Regions from separate parts of the Streptomyces sp. NPDC048338 genome, predicted to be linked through region 2. Evidence: riboswitches for the same ligand, from Rfam matches in the RefSeq annotation. Region 2 holds a riboswitch; each other region holds the start of a gene.
The links. A riboswitch is a leader RNA that binds a small molecule or an ion and turns the genes downstream of it on or off. The one in region 2 is predicted to bind thiamine pyrophosphate.
Positions count from the first base shown of each region.

Region 1 (7,158 bases), on a different contig from region 2:
CCTCGCGGGCGAGCCGGGCCGTCAGCACGGCCTCTCCCGCGGTGAAGCAGCCCGCCGTGTTGGGCAGGACCCGGATGCCGAGCCGGTCCAGGACGGACAGCACCGAGCCCTGGACCGTCGGGTCGAGCCGCCGCATCGCGACCGTCGTGAGTTCGGTGCCGCTGGCGACCAGCGAGCGCTCCAGCGCGTCGAGGCTGGGCGCCCCGCCCGTGCCCATGATCAGGCGCGAGGTGAACTCCGTGCCGCCGAGGACGAGGAGATCGTCGGACATGGCTCAGCCTCCCTGCACCGCGGTGAGGACCTCGACCCGGTCCCCCTCGCCGAGGACGGTCGCGGACCACCGGCTGCGCGGCACGACCGCCTCGTTGACCGCCGCGGCCACGCCGGCGGGCGCCGTGGTCAGCGTGGCGACCAGGACGTCGAGGGAAAGGGGGCCGGCGAGCACGCGCGGCTCCCCGTTCACGGAGACGTTCATGCGGGCTGCTCCTGACGTGCGTGCACCGGGGGTGCGGGGGAGAAACGGCGGGGGGTGAAGGGGCGCGCCTCGTCCGGCAGCGTGCCGGTGGCCAGGGCCTCGGCCATGACGTCGCCCGTGACGGGGGTGAGCAGCACTCCGTTGCGGTAGTGGCCGGTGGCCAGATGGAGGCCCGGCAGGGCGCTCGGGCCGAGCATCGGCGCGTTGTCCGGCGAGCCGGGGCGCAGACCGGCCCGGGTCTCGGTGAGCGGCAGTTCGGTGATGCCGGGCACCAGCTCGTGGGCGTCGCGCAGCAGCTCGTACACCCCGCCGGCGGTCACCGTCGTGTCCCAGCCCAGCTCCTCGCTGGTCGCGCCGACGACGAGCTCGCCGCTCTCGCGCGGCACCAGGTAGACGTGGCTGCCGCGGACGACGGCACGGACGGTCCGGGACAGGAACGGGGCGTACGCCGGCGGCACGGTGAGCCGCAGCACCTGGCCCTTCACCGGGCGTACGGGCGGCAGGACCTCGTGCGGTACACCGGCCAGCCGGCCGCTGAGGCTGCCGCCGGCCAGCACGACCTGGTCCGCGGGGAGCCCCGTCCCGTCGTCGAGCACCGCGCCCACGGCCCGGTCCCGGGCCACCGTCAGCCGTTCCGCGACGGCCCGGTGGAAGATCACGCCGGCCCGTTCGCAGGCGGTGACCAGTGCGGCGGCGAGCCGGCGCGGATCGACCTGGTGGTCGCCGTCGACCCGCAGCCCGCCCCGCACGCCCGGTGCCAGCATCGGCTCCAGGCGCCGGCAGTCGCGCCCGCTGAGCCACTCCGACTCCAGGCCGCAGCGGGTCTGCAGCGCGTGCAGTTCCCGCAGGTGCGCGCGGTCGTCGGCGTCGAGCGCGACGGCGAGCGTGCCGCAGGCGCGGTAGCCGACATCGTGCCCCGTGGCGTCCTGGAGTTCGGCGACGAACCCCGGATAGCGGCGCGCGGAGGCGAGGTTGAGGCCGAGCAGGGTCTCCTCGCCGTAGTGGAGCTCGGTGACGGCGGCGAGCATGCCCGCCGCCACGGCGGCGGCCCCGCCGCCCGGTTCGGGGTCGACGACGGCGGTGCGCAGTCCGCGCAGCGCGGTCCGCCAGGCCGTGACCAGGCCGATGATTCCGCCCCCGATGACGAGGACGTCCGATCCTGAACGTGGCTGCATGGGCGTCCAGCCCCTCCCTTCGCCGGCATGACCCGGATCAGGTTCGTACGGTCGGAGGCCGTCGCAGCCTCCCTCTCAGCCCGGTGCGTCCGGGCTCCCGCGAGTGCTTTACGTCGGCCAGACTAGCCCCCGCCCCGTTCCGGTCCCAGGGCCCACCCTTACTGACGGGTCGTCAGATGCGTAAGGTGGACGGGTGAGCGAGCAGAAGCAGTCATCGCAGCGTGTGGTCGTCGTGGGTGCCGGAATGGCAGGCGTGCAGACCGCCGTCGCCCTGCGCGAACAGGGCTTCACCGGCCCCGTCACCCTCATCGGCGCCGAGCCGCACCAGCCCTACGACCGGCCGCCGCTCTCCAAGGCGGTCCTCCTCGGCAAGGCCGAGGACTCCGCCTTCGACGTCGACTTCGAGGCGCTCGGCATCGGACTGCGCCTCGGCCTGGACGTGACCGGTCTGCGCGCCGCCGACCACGAGATCGACACCGAGGCCGGCCCCGTCCCGTACGACGTCCTCGTCCTCGCCACCGGGGCCCGGCCCGTCACCCTGCCGGGCACCGAGGGCGTTCCCGGGGTCCACCTGCTGCGCACCCTGGACGACGCCGCCCGCCTCAAGCCCGTCCTGGAGCAGCGGCACGACATCGTGGTCGTCGGCGCGGGCTGGATCGGCGCCGAGTTCGCCACCGCCGCGCGCGAGGCGGGGTGCGCCGTCACGGTCGTCGAGGCCGCCGAGCGGCCGCTGTTCGGGGCGCTGCCCGCCGAGGTCGCCGCGCCCATGGCCGCGTGGTACGCCGAGAGCGGCGCCGAACTCCTCACCCACGCGCGGGTGGCGGCGATCGAACCCGGCCGCGTCGTCCTCGCCGACGGCCGGCACCTGCCCGCCGACGCGGTCGTCGTCGGCATCGGCGCGCGGCCCGCCACCGACTGGCTCGACGGCTCCGGCATCGCCCTCGACGCGGGCGGCTCCGTCACCGCCGACGCGCGGCTGCGCACCTCGCTGCCCGATGTGTACGCCGTCGGCGACTGCGCCTCCTTCCCGTCCGCCCGCTACGGCGAACGGCTCCTGGTCCACCACTGGGACAACGCCCTGCAGGGCCCGCGCACGGTCGCGGCCGACATCGTCGGCGACGCCCCCGAGGACTACGACCCGGTCCCGTACTTCTGGTCCGAGCAGTTCGGCCGCTTCGTGCAGTACGCCGGCCACCACACCGGCGCCGGTGATCTCGTCCGCCGCGGCGACCCGGCCGGCGCCGCCTGGTCCGTGCTCTGGCTGCGCGACGGCGTGCTCGTCGCGCTGCTGGCCGTCGGGCGCCCGCGCGACCTGGCTCAGGGCCGCAAGCTGATCGAGGCGGGCGCCCGGCTCGACCCGGACCGCGCGGCCGACCCGGCCGTCCCCCTGAAGGCGGCGGCGGTCTAGGGGGTGTCTTGCCGATCTTGCCGGCCTCGAATCGGCAAGACACCCCCTAGCGCCCAGTGCCCGGAATTCACCGATCCGGCCCGATCCGGAGGGACTTCCACCGGGCCCGACTACCGGCTGTCAGCCCGGGATGGCAGGCTTGTCCCGTGACCGAGATTGACGCAAAGACCGATGCTCTCGTCCCCGCCTGGCTCTACCTCCCCGACATCGCGGAAATGCTCGACGTCGAGGTGACGCGCGTCCGGCAGCTGGTCAAGGAAGGCCAGCTCATCGCCGTGCGCCGCGGTGAGAACAGGGCGCTCCAGGTGCCTGCCGCCTTCATCCAGGGCGACAAGGTGGTCAAGGGTCTCGCCGGGACCCTGACGCTCCTGAAGGACGACGGCTTCACCGACGAAGAGATGCTGGAGTGGCTCTTCACTCCCGACCCCAGCCTGCCGGGCACGCCCGCGCAGGCCCTCAGCGAGAATCGCGGCACGGAGGTGAAGCGCCGCGCCCAGGCGCTCGCCGTCTGACGCACCGACGACACCACAGGAGGTTCCGTGGGGACCGGGCCGTGCCCGGCCCCCACGGCGCCGCCGCACCGACGGGGGGATCCACCCATGCCCACGCCTCGCGCCCAGCTCGCCGACGCCCGGCTCTACCTGTGCACCGACGCCCGCAGGAGCCAGGGCGACCTGCCCGCGTTCCTCGACGCCGTGCTGTCGTCGGGTGTGGACATCGTGCAGCTGCGCGACAAGGGCATGGAGGCCGGTGAGGAGCTGGAGCACCTCGCCGTGTTCGCCGACGCCTGCCGCCGCCACGGCAAGCTGCTCGCCGTGAACGACCGGGCCGACGTCGCCCACGCCATCGGCTCCGACGTGCTGCACCTGGGGCAGGGCGACCTGCCGGTGCCCGCCGCCCGGGCGATCCTGGGCGACGGCGTCCTCGTCGGCCGCTCCTGCCACGCCGAGTCCGAGGTGGACGCGGCCGCCGCGGAGCCCGGCGTCGACTACTTCTGCACCGGACCCTGCTGGCCCACCCCCACCAAGCCGGGGCGGTACGCGCCGGGGCTCGGGCTCGTGCGGTACGCCGCGGCCCTGGAGCAGGACCGGCCCTGGTTCGCCATCGGCGGGATCGACGAGACCACCCTCGACGAGGTCCTCGACGCCGGCGCCCGCCGGATCGTCGTCGTCCGCGCGATCACCGAGGCCGACGACCCGGCCGCGGCGGCCGCCCGGCTCGCCAAGCGGGTCCGTGAGCGCACGTCCTAGGTGGACCCGAGTGCCTTGACGATCTTGCCGGGGGCCCGGCAAGATCGACGGGACGCTCCTGGATCCGCCCGGTATCGCCCTCCGGTCCGTGTCTGAAAACGTGTCCATTCTGCGGACCCGGCTTCTGCGGTGGCAGGACCACGTCTAACCTGCCCGTATGGCTCTCGGAACCGCTTCCACACGGTCGGATCGCGCCCGCACGGTGCGCGACATTCTCGCGTCCGGAAAGTGCTCGTACTCCTTCGAGTTCTTCGCGCCCCGCACGGAGAAGGGCGAGCGGAGCCTGTGGAAGGCGCTGCGCCATGTCGAGCAGGTCGGTCCGAGCTTCGTCTCCGTGACCTACGGCGCCGGCGGCTCCACCCGTGGTGGCACGGTCAAGGCCACCCAGGAGATCGCCGCCGACACCACCCTCACGCCCGTCGCCCACCTCACGGCGGTCGACCATTCGGTCGCCGAGCTGCGGAACGTCCTGGGGCAGTACGCCGACGCCGGCATCCGCAACATGCTCGCCCTGCGCGGCGACCCGCCCGGCGACCCGCTCGGCACCTGGGTCGAGCACCCCGAGGGCGTCCGCTACGCCGCCGACCTGGTCCGGCTGATCAAGGAGTCCGGCGACTTCTGCGTCGGCGTGGCCGCGTTCCCCGAGATGCACCCCCGCTCCGACGACTGGGACGCGGACATCCGGCACTTCGTGGACAAGTGCCGTGCCGGAGCCGACTACGCCATCACCCAGATGTTCTTCGACCCGGAGAGCTACCTGCGGATGCGTGACAGCGTCGAGAAGGCCGGCTGCGAGACGCCGATCATCCCCGAGGTCATGCCCGTGGTGAACGCCCGTACCCTGGACAGGCTGCCCCAGCTGAGCAACGCGGTCTTCCCCGGGGACGTGAAAGAACGGATCCTCGCCGTCAAGGACGATCCGACCGCTGTACGCTCCATTGGCATCGAGTTCGCGACGGAGTTCTGTGCGCGTCTGCTCTCCGAGGGTGTCCCCGGACTGCACTTCATCACGCTGAACAACTCCGCCGCGACGCTGGAGATCTACGAGAATCTCGGACTGCACGAGCAGTCGTGATCGGCGTACCCGCCCCCGACCCGCGGCGGTGGCCGTAGGAGAGGGGCGGGCATGGGGTGGACGGTCCTCTACATCGCGTTCGGTGTCGTCGCGTTGTGGCTGTTGGGTGAGGTACTGCTCCAGTACAAGGCGCGGCTGCGCTGGCGCCTGCTCGCGTTCAGCGGCTTCCTGGCGGTGGTCCTCGGCGTCCTGCTGCCGTCCGTCGCCGTGATCATCGCGGGGGCGATCGCCTTCGCCGTCGGGCAGACCTACGTCACCCTGTCGTTCCGTCGCGGCTTCTCCACCGGTTGGGCGATCGGCGGGAGCCCGGGCGCGAGCCGTCGCCGCCGGTCGGGCCCGCCGGCCGAGGCACGCCCCACCCTGGAGGTCACCGACCTCTCCTACGAGCCGGTGGAACCCGCGCCGGCCGAGACCGCCGCGGTCTACGAGCCCGAGCCGATGCCCGAGGACACCGGCCAGTACGGCGTCTACGACCCCTCCTACGCCGGCGGTGCCCAGCAGGAGCAGCAGCCCGCCTACAGCGCGGGCTACGACTCCTACGGGGCGGGCTACGACCAGCAGGGCTACGACCCGTCGGCCTACCCGCAGCAGGGGTACGACTACGGCGCGGGCGGGCAGCAGCAGTACGCCGCCTACTCCGACCCGTACATCGGCCCGGGCACGGACGGCCAGCAGTACACCTCGTACGACTACGGCACGGGCGGCCAGCAGCAGTACGCCGCCTACCAGGACCCGTACGCCGCCTCGTACGGCTACGACACCCCGCCCGGCGGGGTGTGGGTGCCGCAGCAGCGGGAGGGCGAGCAGCCCCCGCAGCAGCCGGGCTACGAGCCGTACGACAACGACCAGCAGTACCGGTACTGACGGGCGGCGGCTCCGGGTCCGTCCCGCCCCGCGGGCCGGGCGGTCACTGCGAGCCGCGGAACTCCGCGCCCTCCACGATCAGGCCCGCGACCAGCGCCCCCGACATGCCCGCGTGGGCGAGCCCGCCGCCCGGGTGGGACCAGCCGCCGGCGAAGTACAGGCCGGGCAGCGCGGAGGCGTTGGCCGCCGGCAGGAAGGACCCGCGGTCGCCCGCGAGGGCGGGGCCGGGGACCTCGGCGACGCCCGTCTCCCGGCGGGTGTCCTCAGGGGTGCGGACCTCCCGCCACAGCAGCCGCTCGCGAAGGCCCGGAACGGCGGACTCGGCCGCCGTCACCATCTCCTCGGAGATCTCCGCCCAGTCGTGCTCCGGGTGGAGGTTCACGGTCGCGGTGACCGTGACCGCCTCGTGGCCGCCGTCGGGGCGCACCGACGGGTCGTCGGGCCGCAGCACCGTCGTGGTGGGGTGGTCACCGGTGCCATGGACCACCGTCCGGTGCACGGCATCCGCCTCACGCGCGCCGCGCAGGGCCAGACAGACCGTCATCCGCCCCGTCCGGTCGCCCCGGTCCCACGGCAGGTCGCCCCGGCTCTCCCGGCCCACGACGTGGTGCCGGTACAGCACGGGAACGGGCGCGCCCGCGACGACGTGGTCCGCCTCGGCCACCTCGCCGCCCGCCAGCTCGATCCCGGTGGCCCGGCCGTCCTTCTCCCGCACACCGGTGACCTCGGCCCCGAAGACGAACTCCACCCGGCGCGCGAGGCACCGCTCGTACACCGCCTCCGCGAGCGCCCGGACGCCGCCCGTCACGTACCAGGTGCCGAAGGTCTGCTCCATGTACGGCAGGACGGCCGCCGACGCGGGGGCGCCGACCGGATCGAAGCCGTACGACCACGCGTAGGACTCCAGCAGC
Region 1 covers NZ_JBICYQ010000001.1:359,251-366,408, reverse strand. Annotated here, with positions in the region: gene ACGFZF_RS01700 (thiazole synthase) at 1-271, opposite strand, end outside; gene thiS (sulfur carrier protein ThiS) at 275-475, opposite strand; gene thiO (glycine oxidase ThiO) at 472-1,650, opposite strand; TPP riboswitch at 1,648-1,761, opposite strand; gene ACGFZF_RS01685 (NAD(P)/FAD-dependent oxidoreductase) at 1,895-3,058, shown strand; gene ACGFZF_RS01680 (Rv2175c family DNA-binding protein) at 3,205-3,570, shown strand; gene thiE (thiamine phosphate synthase) at 3,658-4,308, shown strand; gene metF (methylenetetrahydrofolate reductase [NAD(P)H]) at 4,466-5,383, shown strand; gene ACGFZF_RS01665 (hypothetical protein) at 5,435-6,247, shown strand; gene ACGFZF_RS01660 (phytoene desaturase family protein) at 6,291-7,158, opposite strand, start outside.
Region 1: it holds a riboswitch for thiamine pyrophosphate, as region 2 does, so the genes downstream of both, thiO (glycine oxidase ThiO) here and thiC (phosphomethylpyrimidine synthase ThiC) in region 2, are expected to answer to the same signal.

Region 2 (7,158 bases):
GGCTCATCCACGTCGACAAGCACAGGTCTCACGTCGGAACCCCCAACGCCTTTGATTTCCAAGGTGATTGATGGCTAATGATCATGCAGAAACGTGCCTGTCAACGCGTGCATATGCGACCGTCCCAACCACCCGCCCTCGCCCTACTATCGGCTCGCCATGACAGCAGCAGGGAAGCACCAGGTGAGCCGGGCACAGACCCGGGGGAGCCGGCAGGGACGCGCGGGCATCCGGGACGTGGCCGCCGCCGCCGGAGTCTCCATCACGACCGTCTCCGACGCGCTCAACGGCAAGGGCCGGCTCCCGGACGCCACCCGCCGTCACGTCCGCGAGGTCGCAGACCGGCTGGGCTATCGCCCATCCGCGGCGGCCCGCACGCTCCGTACCGGCAAGTCGGGCCTCATCGGCCTGACCGTGACGACCTACGGGGATGAACCTTTCACCTTCACCGAATTCGCGTACTTCGCGGAGATGGCCAGAGCCGCCACCTCAGCCGCGCTCGCGCGCGGCTACGCCCTCGTCATCCTGCCCGCCACCTCCCGCCATGACGTCTGGTCGAACGTCGCCCTCGACGGCACCGTCGTCATCGACCCCTCCGACCACGATCCGGTCGTCACCGAACTGGTCCGCCAGGGCCTCCCGGTCGTCTCCGACGGGCGCCCGGCCGGCACCCTCCCGGTGACCGCCTGGGTCGACAACGACCACGAAGCCGCCGTCCTCGACCTCCTCGACCACCTCGCCGCCGCCGGCGCCCGCCGGATCGGCCTCCTCACCGGCACCACCACCGACACGTACACCCGGCTGTCCACCACCGCGTACCTCGACTGGTGCGAGCGGGTCGGACAGGACCCCGTCTACGAGGCCTATCCGGCGCACGACCCGTGCGCGGGCGCCGTCGCGGCCGACCGGCTGCTCGCCCGCCCGGACCGGCCCGACGCCGTCTACGGGCTCTTCGACCCCAACGGGACGGACCTGCTCGCCGCGGCCCGCCGCTACGGACTGCGGGTACCGGACGATCTGCTGCTGGTCTGCTGCAGCGAGTCGACCGTCTACGCCACCACCGAACCCCCCATCACGACCCTGTCGCTCAAGCCGCGCCGGATCGGAACGGCCGTCGTCCAGCTCCTCATCGACGCCATCGAGGGAATCGACACCGACGGACCGATCGAGCGGGTCATACCGACGGAGCTCATCGTGCGGACGTCCTCGCAGAGGCGTTCGCCGCGCACCACGGTCAGCCCGCCCCGGTCGCCCTCGAAGGACTGATCTCTTCGAGAGCAGGACCCCGGCGGACCCGCCGTCGTCCGGATCCCCCGACGGGATCCGGACGCGCAGCGTCACCGGATCACGCACCACGATCCGGTGACGCTGCTCCGGAAACGGCCGGACGGGCGGGCGCGCGGAGCTCCGGGGCGCGCGGGACCGGCACGTTTCCCACGGCAGGCGCCCTTCCGTGCCGCCACGATCCGACCCGAAACACGGGCCAGGCCAGGAACCTTCCCTGGCCTGGACCTTCCCAATTCGGGCGAAACAACCGGTGAACCCGGAGTGGACCCGGATTCATCACCCCTGGTGCGTCACACAGGAGGAGCCTCATTCCTATGATGGGCGCACGACATCGTGGACCACCCCGACCAGGTCGGTCCGTGATGTGCAGGGCATCGCGACGGTGGTGGAGGGGTCGATGACTCAGGGGGCCGGGCAGGAACCCGTGGTGCGCACGGCGACATTGCGTGACTTCCGCGTACCGCCGTACGCCCGGGTACCCGTGCAGGGCCAGGCGGCCGAGCCGCCCACGGGCGCCTCCGTGGTCTCGCCGGCCGAGGGTGCGGGCGCCGTCGGCGCCGTTCCCGAGGCCGACCGGCCCGTGCACAGCCCTTCCGCGCCGACCCTGCACCTCGGCCATGTCGCCGGGGCCGGTTCGTCCATCGTCGCCGTCGCCACGGGCCACCCCGGCAACGCCTTCCCCGAGAGCGAGATGCCCGAGGGGTACACCCCCACGGAACGCGACCTCCCGGTGATCAACCGCGGGGACACCGTGCAGGTCCAGGTCGAGCCCGAGGCGTCCCCCGCACCGGCCCCGGCGGCCGGTGACGGCCCCGGACCGCTCTACGTGGTCGGCGACGTGCACGGCTATCTCGACGAACTCCTCGCCGCGCTGCGCGAGCAGGGGCTCATCGACGCGGACAGCCGCTGGGCGGCGGGCAACGCCCGCCTCTGGTTCCTCGGCGACTTCACCGACCGCGGCCCCGACGGCATCGGCGTCATCGACCTCGTCATGCGCCTGTCGGCCGAGGCCGCCGCCGCGGGCGGCTACTGCAAGGCCCTGATGGGCAATCACGAGCTCCTGCTGATCGGCGCCAAGCGTTTCGCCGACACTCCCGTCAACTCCGGCGCGGGCACCGCCACCTTCCAGGCCGCCTGGCTGCTCAACGGCGGCCAGAAGTACGACATGGACCGCCTCCAGGACGTCCACCTGCAGTGGATGTCCCGGCTCGACGCCGTGGTCGAGGAGGACGGGCACCTCCTGATGCACTCCGACACCACCGCGTACCTCGACTACGGCGACACCATCGAGGACGTCAACGAGACCGTCCACGAGATCCTGACCCGGAACGACGCGGACGAGGTCTGGGACCTGTTCCGGAAGTTCACCAAGCGCTTCGCCTTCCGTGACGACGCCGGCCCCCAGGCCGTGCAGGAGCTGCTCGGCACCTACGGCGGCCGACGCGTCGTGCATGGTCACAGCCCCATCCCGTACCTGCTCGGACAGGTGGGCACCGAGGACGGCGAGAGCGGTTCGGACCCGGTCGTCGACGGTCCGCACGTCTACGCCGACGGTCTGGCGATCGCCATGGACGGCGGAGTGACCATGGCCGGAAAGCTGCTGGTCGTCCAACTCCCGCTGCGGGACTGAGGCATAACCCTGCGCATCCGGGGAAGGCGATTTCCGGAAACCCCCTGTCACCCTGTGGCGTAACGGCAATACCATCGGATCACCAGTAGCAGGCTCTCCTCCGTTTCCGCCCAACTGCCCGTTCAACGCGGTCGATCCGGCCTTACGGAGCATCGGGGGATGCACATGAACGTGGCTCCGCACCTGCTGACCGAGGACCGCGCCGAGTACGAGCGCCTTCTCGACGACGCACTGCGCAACGCACACGACCGTCCGGATCTGGCCGAGATCGGGAAACGGCTCACGATCGCGCAGCTGCGCGCGATGGCCCTGAGCGCGACAGCGCTGATCACGACCGCCGCGGCGGTCGAGTACGACCACTTCGTGAAGGTCCGCCAGGAGGGCCGCTCCCCGGCCGGCGCGCGGGTCATGGGCGCCGTCCTCGCGGGGGACGGCGACCCGGGGGCCAGTGGCCCGGGCGCGGGCATCGTCGCGATCGTCACGGTCCTCGCCCCCGTGCTCGCGGGCGCGGCGGCGGTGATCTTCCTGCTGGTCGGGGCCGTACTGAAGGTCATCGACCCGGCGCTCGTCTTCGCCGACACCCTCCTGACGGCGAGCTGGTTCTTCGGCGCCGTCGCGGCCGCCGGACTGCTCTGCGCGGCCGTCGGGATCCTCGTCACGGCGCTGCGCAACGGCGCCACGGACACCGCGGCGGACGATCCGGGCGGCGGGGAGGCGGACGACGAGCTGTCCCTGGCCAGGGCGGCGTGGCGCAGAGCGCTGCTCGAACGCGGCATCCTGCCCTTCCTGCGGGACGCGCTGGCCGATCCCGACGCCGCCCCGCCCCCCTTCTCCCCGCCGCAGCAGCGCACCCCGCGCATACCGAAGGTCGGCTACAGCGGGCCGGACTTCTCCAGTCCGAGCGAGGGTTCCTCGGGCACCCGACCGACGTACAGCAGCCCGGACTTCAGCAGCCCCGACTTCGGCCCGCCGGAACACCAGCCGGAGTGAGCGGGGCGGAGGGTCGCGCCCCCGAAACGCCCTGGCCCGGCACGGACGGCCTGCCGAAGCGACCGGCTGCGCACCGCCGGCGCGCCACGACGCACGAGGACCCGCGACTCCCCCGGTGGGTCGCGGGTCCGGTGCGTCTCCGGCCCTGGCGTCAGTCCGCCAGCGGCAGGTAGACCCGGTTGCCCGAGGCCGCGAACTCCGCGGACTTCTCCGCCATCCCGGCCTCGATCTCGTCCGACCGGAGGTCACCGCCGTGCTCGCGCCGGATGTCCTGCGAGATCTTCATGGAGCAGAACTTGGGGCCGCACATGGAGCAGAAGTGCGCGGTCTTCGCGGGCTCCGCCGGCAGCGTCTCGTCGTGGAACTCACGTGCCGTGTCGGGGTCGAGGGCCAGGTTGAACTGGTCCTCCCACCGGAACTCGAAGCGCGCGTCCGACAGCGCGTCGTCCCACTCCTGCGCGCCCGGGTGCCCCTTGGCCAGGTCGGCCGCGTGCGCCGCGATCTTGTACGTGATGACGCCGGTCTTCACGTCGTCGCGGTTGGGCAGGCCGAGGTGCTCCTTGGGCGTGACGTAGCAGAGCATCGCCGTGCCCCACCAGGCGATCATCGCGGCGCCGATGCCCGAGGTGATGTGGTCGTAGGCCGGGGCCACGTCCGTGGTCAGCGGGCCGAGCGTGTAGAACGGCGCCTCCTCGCAGATCTCCTGCTGGAGGTCGATGTTCTCCTTGATCTTGTGCATCGGGACGTGTCCCGGGCCCTCGATCATCGTCTGGACGTCGTGGCGCTTGGCGATCGTGTTCAGCTCGCCGAGGGTGCGCAGCTCCGCGAACTGCGCCTCGTCGTTGGCGTCCGCGATCGAGCCGGGGCGCAGGCCGTCGCCCAGCGAGTAGGTGACGTCGTACGCCGCCAGGATCTCGCAGAGCTCCTCGAAGTTCGTGTAGAGGAAGTTCTCCTTGTGGTGCGCCAGGCACCACGCGGCCATGATCGAGCCGCCGCGGGAGACGATGCCGGTCTTGCGGCGGGCGGTGAGCGGGACGTACGGCAGCAGCACGCCGGCGTGCACCGTCATGTAGTCGACGCCCTGCTCCGCCTGCTCGATGACGGTGTCCTTGTAGATCTCCCAGGTCAGGTCCTCGGCCCGGCCGTCGACCTTCTCCAGCGCCTGGTAGAGCGGCACAGTGCCGATCGGGACGGGGGAGTTGCGCAGCACCCACTCGCGGGTGGTGTGGATGTTGCGGCCGGTGGACAGGTCCATGACCGTGTCCGCGCCCCACTTGGTGGCCCACGTCATCTTCTCCACCTCCTCCTCGATGGAGGAGGTGACGGCGGAGTTGCCGATGTTGGCGTTGACCTTCACCAGGAACCGCTTGCCGATGATCATCGGCTCGATCTCCGGGTGGTTGACGTTGGCCGGGAGCACCGCGCGACCCGCGGCGATCTCCTCCCGGACGACCTCGGGGGAGACGTTCTCGCGGATCGCGACGTACTCCATCTCCGGGGTGATCTCGCCCCGGCGGGCGTACGCGAGCTGCGTCACGGCCTGCCCGTCGCGACCGCGGCGGGGCTGGCGCGGGCGGCCGGGGAAGACGGCGTCGAGGTTCTTCAGCCCGCCGCGCGGCGAGGTGTGCTTGATGCCGTCGTCCTCGGGACGGACGGGACGGCCCGCGTACTCCTCCGTGTCGCCGCGGCCGATGATCCAGTTCTCGCGCAGCGGCGGCAGTCCGCGCCGCACGTCGGTGTCGATGGTGGGGTCGGTGTACGGGCCGGACGTGTCGTAGAGCGTCACGTCCTTGCCGTTGGTGAGGTGCACCTGACGGACCGGCACCCGGAGGTCGGGACGCGAGCCCTCGATGTACCCCTTGTGCCAGCCCGGCGTACGGCCGGCCTGATCCTGGTCGCCCTGATCGACGGCAGGCGTGCGTGCATCCTGAATGGTCATGAGACCTACTCCCTACGCCGGCATTACCCGGTAACAGGTTCGGCGGTCGGCGCAGCCTCCTCCCGTACGTACGTCAGTACGCGCGTACGGTGATCAGCGCCCTCTCAGCCCGGTGCTCCGAGCTCCCGCGTGTGCAAAGGTGCCACCACGCTAGCGTCATCCCTGGCGTGCTGAACAGTGGGCCCCCGCCGTTCTTGCGATGATCTGTCGGTGACTTCCTCCCAGCAGACCCCCGAACCCGAAGGCCACGGCGACGGTCCGGGCGGTGGCCACGGCGGGCACGCGCACGGCCACTCCCACTCCCACGGTCCGGCCGCTCCGGTCTCGCGTCACCTGCGGAAGGTGATCGCCGCGGTGGTGATCCCCTTCGCCACCGCGGTCGTCGTCGGGCTCGTGGTCCTGTGGCCGGGCGGGACGCCCGCGCACGAGCGCACCGGCGTCGGCTTCGACCGGCAGACCGAGCAGGGGCGTGTCGTGTCCGTCGAGAAGGTCGACTGCAAGGACGTGAACGCCGCCCAGGTCCCGCCGACCGGCGACACCTCCACGCCCGAGGGGCGAGAGGCGGTCGAATCCCAGCGGGGTGAGTGCGGCAAGGCGACGATCGAGGTCACCACCGGTGCGAACGCGGGCCGTCGGTTCGTCGAGATCGTGCAGCCGGACGCGCCGCGGCAGTTGGACGAGGGGCAGGGCGTGGTCGTGGCGTACGCGCCCGACGCCCCGCGCGATCTGCAGTACTCGGTGATCGACGTCAACCGCAAGGTGCCGCTGACGGTGCTCGCCGCGATCTTCGCGATCGTGGTCGTACTGGTCGGCAGGATGCGCGGCGTCATGGCGCTGATCGCCCTCGCCGCGAGCTTCGTGGTCCTGACCTTCTTCATCCTGCCGGCGATTCTGGAGGGCTCGAATCCGCTGGTCGTGGCGGTGGTGGGGGCCAGCGCGATCATGCTGATCGCCCTCTATCTCTGCCACGGCCTGTCGGCCCGCACCTCGGTCGCGGTGCTGGGGACTCTGATCTCCCTGTTGCTGATCGGGCTGTTGGGCTCGCTGTTCATCGACTGGGCGTCGCTGTCCGGCAACACCGACGACAACACCGGTCTGATCCATGGCCTGTACCCGGAGATCGACCTGTCGGGTCTGCTGCTGGCCGGCATCATCATCGGTTCGCTGGGCGTGCTCGACGACGTGACCGTGACCCAGACGTCGGCCGTGTGGGAGCTGCATCAGGCCGATCCGCGGATGGGGCCGCGGGCGCTGTACCGGGCGGCGATCCGGATCGGACGGGACCACATCGCGTCGGTGGTGAACACGCTGG
Region 2 covers NZ_JBICYQ010000003.1:539,617-546,774, reverse strand. Annotated here, with positions in the region: gene ACGFZF_RS10080 (LacI family DNA-binding transcriptional regulator) at 160-1,266, shown strand; gene ACGFZF_RS10075 (metallophosphoesterase) at 1,685-2,917, shown strand; gene ACGFZF_RS10070 (hypothetical protein) at 3,077-3,907, shown strand; gene thiC (phosphomethylpyrimidine synthase ThiC) at 4,059-5,846, opposite strand; TPP riboswitch at 5,839-5,985, opposite strand; gene ACGFZF_RS10060 (YibE/F family protein) at 6,057-7,158, shown strand, end outside.

Region 3 (7,158 bases), on a different contig from region 2:
CCGGGCGCGTCCTGATGGACGAGTCCCGCCGCATCGGGCGCCCCCTGGGCGTGGTGTGCGCGGTGGCGTCCGGAGCGGTGGCCGCGGTCACCCTGTACGGGTCCGGGACGGGCGACTTCGGCCCGCTGACCGGCCTGGGCGCGGCGCTGGTGATGTCCTGCACGACGGCGACGCTGCTGACGGCGACCCTCGAATCGAAGCAGTGCCGCGCCCACACCACCGAGGCGCTGCTGCGCCTGGGCGCCCCGCCCACCGTGCTGCGCACGGCCGCGCTGCTGCGGGCGGGCGCCCTGCTGGCGGTCTTCCTGCCCCTGACCTGGCTGGTCGGAGAGCTCGCGGCCGTCCCGCTGGGCGCCTGACCGGCCGCGCGATCCCGGCTCCCGGCGCCCGCTCCCCGACGGCGGCGACCCGGGAGCCGACGCACCGGACCACCCGGATCCGGCCGTCCTGGCCGGAGGCCGGAGGCAACTTCGCCGCCCGGTATCCCGTCTGTCCCGGGGACGACGCAGGAACAGCACACGGCGGGGATGCCGTACGACGGAAACGGAGCCGCCAGTGCTCACAGGACTGCTCACCGCGGTCGCCGCCTCGCTCTGCTACGGCACGGGTTCGGTCCTGCAGGCGGTCGGCTCCCGCAGGTCCGCCCGCCGCGAGGCGGCGGCCGGACAGCTCAGCCGGCACGGCGGCCCGAGCCTGTCCTCGACCGCGAAGGCGGCGATGACCTGGGAGTTCATCGTCGGCACGATCCTCGACTTCGTCGGCTTCGGGCTCGGGGCCCTGGCCGCCCGGATGCTGCCGCTGTTCCTCTCGCAGACCGTGATCAGCGCCAATCTGGTGATCACGGCGGTCCTGAGCATCCGGCTCCTCGGGATCCGCCTCACCCGCGCGGAGTGGACCTCGATCGGGGTGGTCTGCTCGGCCCTGGTGCTGCTGGCGAGCGCCGCGGGCCCCGAGGGCAGCGGGCACACGTCCCTCGCCACGCACGGGTGGCTGCTCGCGGTCTCCGTCCTGCTGATGGCGGGCGGCACCGTCCTCGTCCGGCGGCTCGGCGCCCGCGCGGCGGTCCTGGCCGGTCTCCTCTCGGGCCTGGGCTTCGGCGCGCTCGGTGTCGGGGTCCGGGTGCTGAACGGCATCGACCCCTTCGACCCGGCCGCGCTGCTCGCCGATCCGGCGCTGTACGCGATCCTCGTGGCCGGCGCCGGCGGCATGTACCTGCACACGGTCGCGTTGCAGATCGGTTCGGTGAACGGGGCGACGGCGGCGCTGGTCGTCGGCGAGACCGTGCTCCCCGGCATGATCGGCGTCTGGTGGCTGGGCGACGCCTCGCGCCCCGGGTTCGCCTGGCTCGCCGTGGCCGGGTTCGTCCTGGCGGTGGCCGGCGCGGTGGCGGTGGCCTGGTTCGGGGCGCCGGAGGGCGAGCCGACGGCAGGCGCTCCGGTGCCGGACGCCCGCCGGGGCGACGGCGCCGCGCCCGCGGCCCGGGAGCCCGCCGCGACTCCGTGAGCACGGCCCCCTCCCCGTGTGCCCCGGTGCCGCCCGGGCGCGCGGTCAGCCGGAGGTGGCGTCCGCCAGGAGCACGACCTCGGCGGGCGCGAAGGTCACGCCGACACGGGCTCCGGCCTCCGGCGCGTCGTGCAGGGCGCACTCCGCCTCCAGCGCGGGCCCGTCGTCCGGGCGGAGCCGTACGGCCACGCGGCTGCCGCGGAAGGTCCGGGCCTCGACCGTGCAGGTCAGGCCGTCCGCGGGGGCGCCGAGCCGCACGCCGCCCGGGCGCACCAGGAGCCGGGCCGCACCGCGCGGCGACCCGTCCGGGACCGGGATCCGGCCCCACACCGTGTCGGCGGAGCCGGCGGCCACGGTCGCCGCCACGACGTTGTCGAAACCGAGGAAGCGCGCCACGAACTCGGAGGCCGGCCGCTGCCAGACGTCGAGCGGCGTGCCGGACTGGGCGATCCGGCCGTCGCACATGACCACGACGCGGTCGGCGAGGGCGAACGCCTCGCCCTGGTCGTGGGTGACGGCCAGCACCGTCGTTCCCAACCGGCCGAAGAGGTCGCGCAGTTCGGTGACCAGCCGTTCCCGCAGCCCGCGGTCGAGCTGGCCGAGGGGCTCGTCGAGCATCAGCAGCCGCGGCCGCGGCGCGAGGGCGCGGGCCAGCGCGACCCGCTGCTGCTCGCCGCCGGAGAGCGAGGCGACGGCCCGCCGCCCCGCTCCGGGAAGGCCCACGAGGTCGAGCAACTCGGCGACCCGGGCCTGCTGTTCGGCCCGGCCGACGCCGTGCATCCGCAGGCCGAAGGAGACGTTGCCGGCGACGTCACGCTGGGGGAAGAGCTGATGGTCCTGGAACATCAGGCCGACGCCCCGCCGGTGCACCGGCACCCCGGCCTGGTCGGTGCCGCCGAGCAGGACCCGGCCGGCGTCCAGCGCCTGCAGGCCGGCGACGGCCCGCAGCAGGGTGGACTTCCCGCTGCCGCTCGGCCCGAGCACGCACACGATCTCGTGCTCGGCGACCTCCAGGTCCACCGCGTCGAGCACCGCGCGGTCGCCGAACCGTACGGTCGCGTCCGTGAGGGTCAGCATCAGAACTCCCCGGAGGTGCGGTCGGTGCGCAGCCGTTCGAGCAGGAGCAGGGACACCGCGCACACCACCATCAGAATCGTCGAGAGGGCCATGGCCTGGCCGTAGTTGAGCTCACCGGGCCGGCCGAGCAGCCGCGCCACCGCGACCGGCAGCGTGGGGCGGTCGGGGCGGGCGATGAAGACGGTCGCGCCGAACTCGCCGAGGGAGACGGCGAACGCGAAGCCGGCCGCGATGAGCAGGGCGCGGCGCACCAGCGGCAGGTCCACCTCGCGCCAGGCGCGCAGGGGCGAGGCGCCGAGGACGGCAGCCGCCTCGCGGAGCCGGTCGTCCACCGCGCGCAGCACGGGCAGCATGGTGCGGACGACGAAGGGGACGCCGACGAGCGCCTGGGCGAGGGGGACGAGGATCCAGCTGGCCCGCAGGTCGAACGGCGGCTCGTCGAGGGTGATCAGGAAGCCGAAGCCGACGGTGACGGCGGAGACCCCGAGCGGCAGCATCAGCAGCGCGTCGAAGCCGCGGACGAGGCGGCCGGCCCGCCGGGTCAGCGCCGCCGCGGCCAGTCCGCCGATGACGACGGCGATGACGGTGGCGACGACGGCGTACTGGAGGGAGTTCGCGAGGGTGTCCGTCAGCGGGACGAGGAAGGTGCCGAAGGCGTCGACCTCCTGCAGGGCCCGGTAGTAGCCGAACCCGTACCCCTCCGGGGTGTCGAGGGACCGTTCGACGAGGACCGCGAGCGGGAGCACGAGCAGCAGGGCGATCGAGAGCAGGACGGCCCCGAACAGCGTCCACTGGCCGAGGCCCCGGGGGCGTCGCGCGGTCCGCTCGGGGGCGACGAGCCGCAGCGCGGTCTCCCGTCGCCGGACCGTCCGGGCGTGCACGGCGAGGATCGCGCCGACGGCGACGAACTGGACGATCGTGAGCACGGCGGCCGTGCCGAGGTCGAAGCGGTCGACCGTCTGCCGGTAGATCTCCGTCTCCAGGGTGGAGTACGTCGGTCCGCCGAGGATCTGGACGACGGCGAAGGACCCGGCGGTGAAGAGGAACACCATGAGGGCGGCGGCGCCGACCGCCGGGACGAGGGCCGGCAGGGTCACCTTCCGCCAGGCGGTCCAGCGGGAGGCGCCGAGGACCCGGGCGGCCTCCTCCTGCCGCGGGTCGAGCTGGGCCCACAGCCCGCCGACGGTCCGGACGACGACGGCGTAGTTGAAGAAGACGTGGGCCAGGAGGATCGCCCAGACGCCGTTGTCCAGGCGGACGCCCCACAGCTCGTCGAGGAGCCCGCGGCGGCCGACGAGCGCCAGGAAGGCCGTGCCGACCATGACGGTGGGCAGCACGAAGGGGACGGTGACGACGGCGCGCAGGACCCCCTTGCCGGGGAAGTCGAAGCGCGCGAAGACGTACGCGCCGGGCAGCGCGATCAGCAGGGTCAGCGCGGTGGAGGCGAGCGCCTGCCAGAGCGTGAACCACAGCACGTCGAGGATCTCCGGCCGGCCCAGGGTCTGCGCGAACCCGTCGAACCACCGGCCGCCGTCGCCGCCGAGACCGCGCTCGACGATGGAGGCGACGGGCCAGGCGAAGAACAGCCCGAAGAACGCGACGGGCACGGCCATCAGGCCGAGCCGCGCCGCGCTCCCGCGCACGTCCCGCCGCCGGGCTTCGCGGTCTACTTCAGAACGAGCGAGGACCACGACTTGATCCACTCGTCACGGTTCTCCGCGATCTTCTCGGGGGCCATGGTCTGCGGCTTGTCGACGACCACGCCGTGCTTGGTGAAGAGCTCGGGCAGGGTGGCGTCCTCTGCCACCGGGTTCACGAACATCTGCAGCGGCATGTCGTCCTGGAACTTCTTGGAGATCAGGAAGTCGATCAGCAGCTTGCCGCCCTCGGGGTTCCTGGCCCCGTCGAGCAGGCCGGCGAACTCGGTCTGCCGGAAGCAGGTGCCGGTGGAGACGCCGGTGGGGGCGGTCTCCGGCTGCGGCTCGGAGTAGAGCACCTCGACGGGCGGGCTGGAGGCGTAGGAGACGACCAGCGGCCGGTCTCCCTTGGCCTTCCGGCCGCCCGCGGAGCCGGAGAACTCCTGGTTGTAGGCGAGCTCCCAGCTGTCGACGGTCTTGACGCCGTTGGCCTTGAGCTTGGACCAGTAGTCCTGCCAGCCCTGGTCGCCGTACTGGGCGGCGGTGCCGAGCAGGAAGCCGAGGCCCGGGGAGGAGCGCTCGGGGTTCTCGACGACGAGCAGGTCCTTGTAGGCGGGCTTCGCCAGGTCGTCGAAGGTCTGCGGGGGCGCGAGCTTCTTGTCGGCGAAGTACTCCTTGTCGTAGTTGACGCAGATGTCGCCGGAGTCGATCGGGGTGACCCGGTTCTCCTTGTCGAGGCGGAGCGCGGCCGGGACCCGGTCCAGGCCCTTCGCCTCGTAGGGGACGAAGATGCCGTTGTCGAGGGCGCGGGACAGCAGGGTGTTGTCGACGCCGAAGAAGACGTCGCCCTGCGGGCTGCCCTTGGTGAGGATCTCCTTGTTGACGGCCTCGCCGGCGTCGCCGCTCTTGACGACCTGGACCTTGAGGCCGGTCTGGCGGGTGAACTCCGCCAGGACCTCCTTGGAGGCGTTGAAGGAGTCGTGGCTGACGAGCTTCACCGTCTTGGGGGTGCTCGCGGTGTCCTTGCCGTCGGACCCGCCGCAGGCGGCGAGGGTGGTGACGCCGAGCGCGGCGACGAGCGCCGCGGCGGCCATCTTCTTGGTGCTCACTGGATTTCCTCCTGGGTGTGACCAGGAAGAGACGCGGCCCCACCCGCCCGGCCATGGAGTTCCATGGCCGCGCGGGCAGGGCGCAACAGCTCGAGTAACGACCGAACTTCCTACCCAGAATGACCTGGGCGAGGTTCAGAGGGTCTGCGGCCTGACGGTGCCGCACTCTCAGCGCTGTGGCGCTCCCCTGTCGGAATATGCATCTGTGTTCGAGCTCAGGCTACAAGGTCAGCGCTCCGCCGCCGCAAGCTGTCCACAGGCGCCGTCGATCTCCTGGCCACGGGTGTCACGGACGGTGACGGGGACGCCGTGGGACGCGATGGCCTCGACGAACGCCTTCTCGTCCTCGGGCCGGGACGCGGTCCACTTGGATCCGGGCGTCGGGTTCAGCGGGATGAGGTTGACGTGCACCCGCTTGCCCTTGAGGAGCCGGCCGAGCAGGTCGCCCCGCCAGGCCTGGTCGTTGATGTCCCGGATGAGGGCGTACTCGATGGAGATCCGGCGGCCGGACTTCTCCGCGTACTCCCAGGCGGCGTCGAGGACCTCGCGGACCTTCCAGCGGGTGTTGACGGGCACCAGCGTGTCGCGCAGTTCGTCGTCGGGGGCGTGCAGCGAGACGGCGAGACGGCACTTGAAGCCCTCGTCGGCGAACCGCAGCATCGCCGGCACGAGGCCGACGGTGGACACGGTGATGCCGCGCTGCGAGAGCCCGAGGCCGTCCGGCTCGGGGTCGGTGAGGCGGCGGATGGAGCCGACGACGCGCTTGTAGTTCGCGAGCGGCTCGCCCATGCCCATGAAGACGATGTTGGACAGCCGCGCGGGCCCGCCGGGCACCTCGCCGTCACGCAGCGCGCGCATGCCGTCGACGATCTGGTGCACGATCTCGGCGGTCGACAGGTTCCGGTCGAGGCCGGCCTGCCCGGTCGCGCAGAACGGGCAGTTCATCCCGCAGCCGGCCTGCGAGGAGATGCACATGGTGACCCGGTCCGGGTAGCGCATGAGCACGGACTCGACGAGGGTGCCGTCGTGCAGCCGCCACAGCGTCTTGCGGGTGGTGTCGTCGTCGCACGAGATGTGCCGGACCACGGACATCAGGTCGGGCAGCAGCTCCCCCTGCAGCTTCTCGCGGGAGGCCGCCGGGATGTCGGTCCACTCGGCGGGGTCGTGGGCGTACCGCGCGAAGTAGTGCGTGGACAGCTGCTTGGCGCGAAACGGCTTCTCACCGATCGCGGCGACGGCTTCCTTGCGCTCGGCGGGCGTGAGGTCGGCGAGGTGCCGCGGCGGCTTCTTGGCTCCGCGCGGGGCGACGAAAGTGAGTTCTCCGGGCTTGGGCATGGTGCTACCAGTGTCGCAGACGCGGGCACGTGGCCCGGGGCGGAAGCCTGGGGTGGCGGTCGTCCGGGAGCGTTCCTGGTCGCCTTTGGGCACCCCATCGCGGACGAGGACCTGGCCGGCATGCCGCTGCCGACCGCTCAGCGGGCGATCTTTCCGACCAGGATGAACTCGTTGTACGGGAAGACCTTGCCGACGTTCCGCGGGAAGGGGAACGAGTAGGTGCGGTCGACGGTCAGACCGATCTTCTCCGCGTGGCCGCGCAGCCCGTCGAAGTCGACGAAGCGGACGTGGGTGGCGTCGGTCTTGTAGCCGGCCTCCTGGGGACAGATGAGGACCACGGAGCCGCCCGGCTTCACCAGCGGCAGGTACTGCTCCAGGACCGAGTTCCCCAGCGCCTCGTCCATGTGCTCCAGGACATGGGCGCACAGCAGGCTGTCGAAGGAGCCGGGGCCGCAGTCGGGCGCCTCGAAGAGCTCTTCGGAGGTGTAGGCGGTGAG
Region 3 covers NZ_JBICYQ010000008.1:97,370-104,527, forward strand. Annotated here, with positions in the region: gene ACGFZF_RS19725 (hypothetical protein) at 1-359, shown strand, start outside; gene ACGFZF_RS19730 (hypothetical protein) at 556-1,503, shown strand; gene ACGFZF_RS19735 (ABC transporter ATP-binding protein) at 1,549-2,580, opposite strand; gene ACGFZF_RS19740 (ABC transporter permease) at 2,580-4,193, opposite strand; gene ACGFZF_RS19745 (thiamine ABC transporter substrate binding subunit) at 4,247-5,311, opposite strand; TPP riboswitch at 5,416-5,525, opposite strand; gene rlmN (23S rRNA (adenine(2503)-C(2))-methyltransferase RlmN) at 5,555-6,661, opposite strand; gene ACGFZF_RS19755 (class I SAM-dependent methyltransferase) at 6,799-7,158, opposite strand, start outside.
Region 3: it holds a riboswitch for thiamine pyrophosphate, as region 2 does, so the genes downstream of both, ACGFZF_RS19745 (thiamine ABC transporter substrate binding subunit) here and thiC (phosphomethylpyrimidine synthase ThiC) in region 2, are expected to answer to the same signal.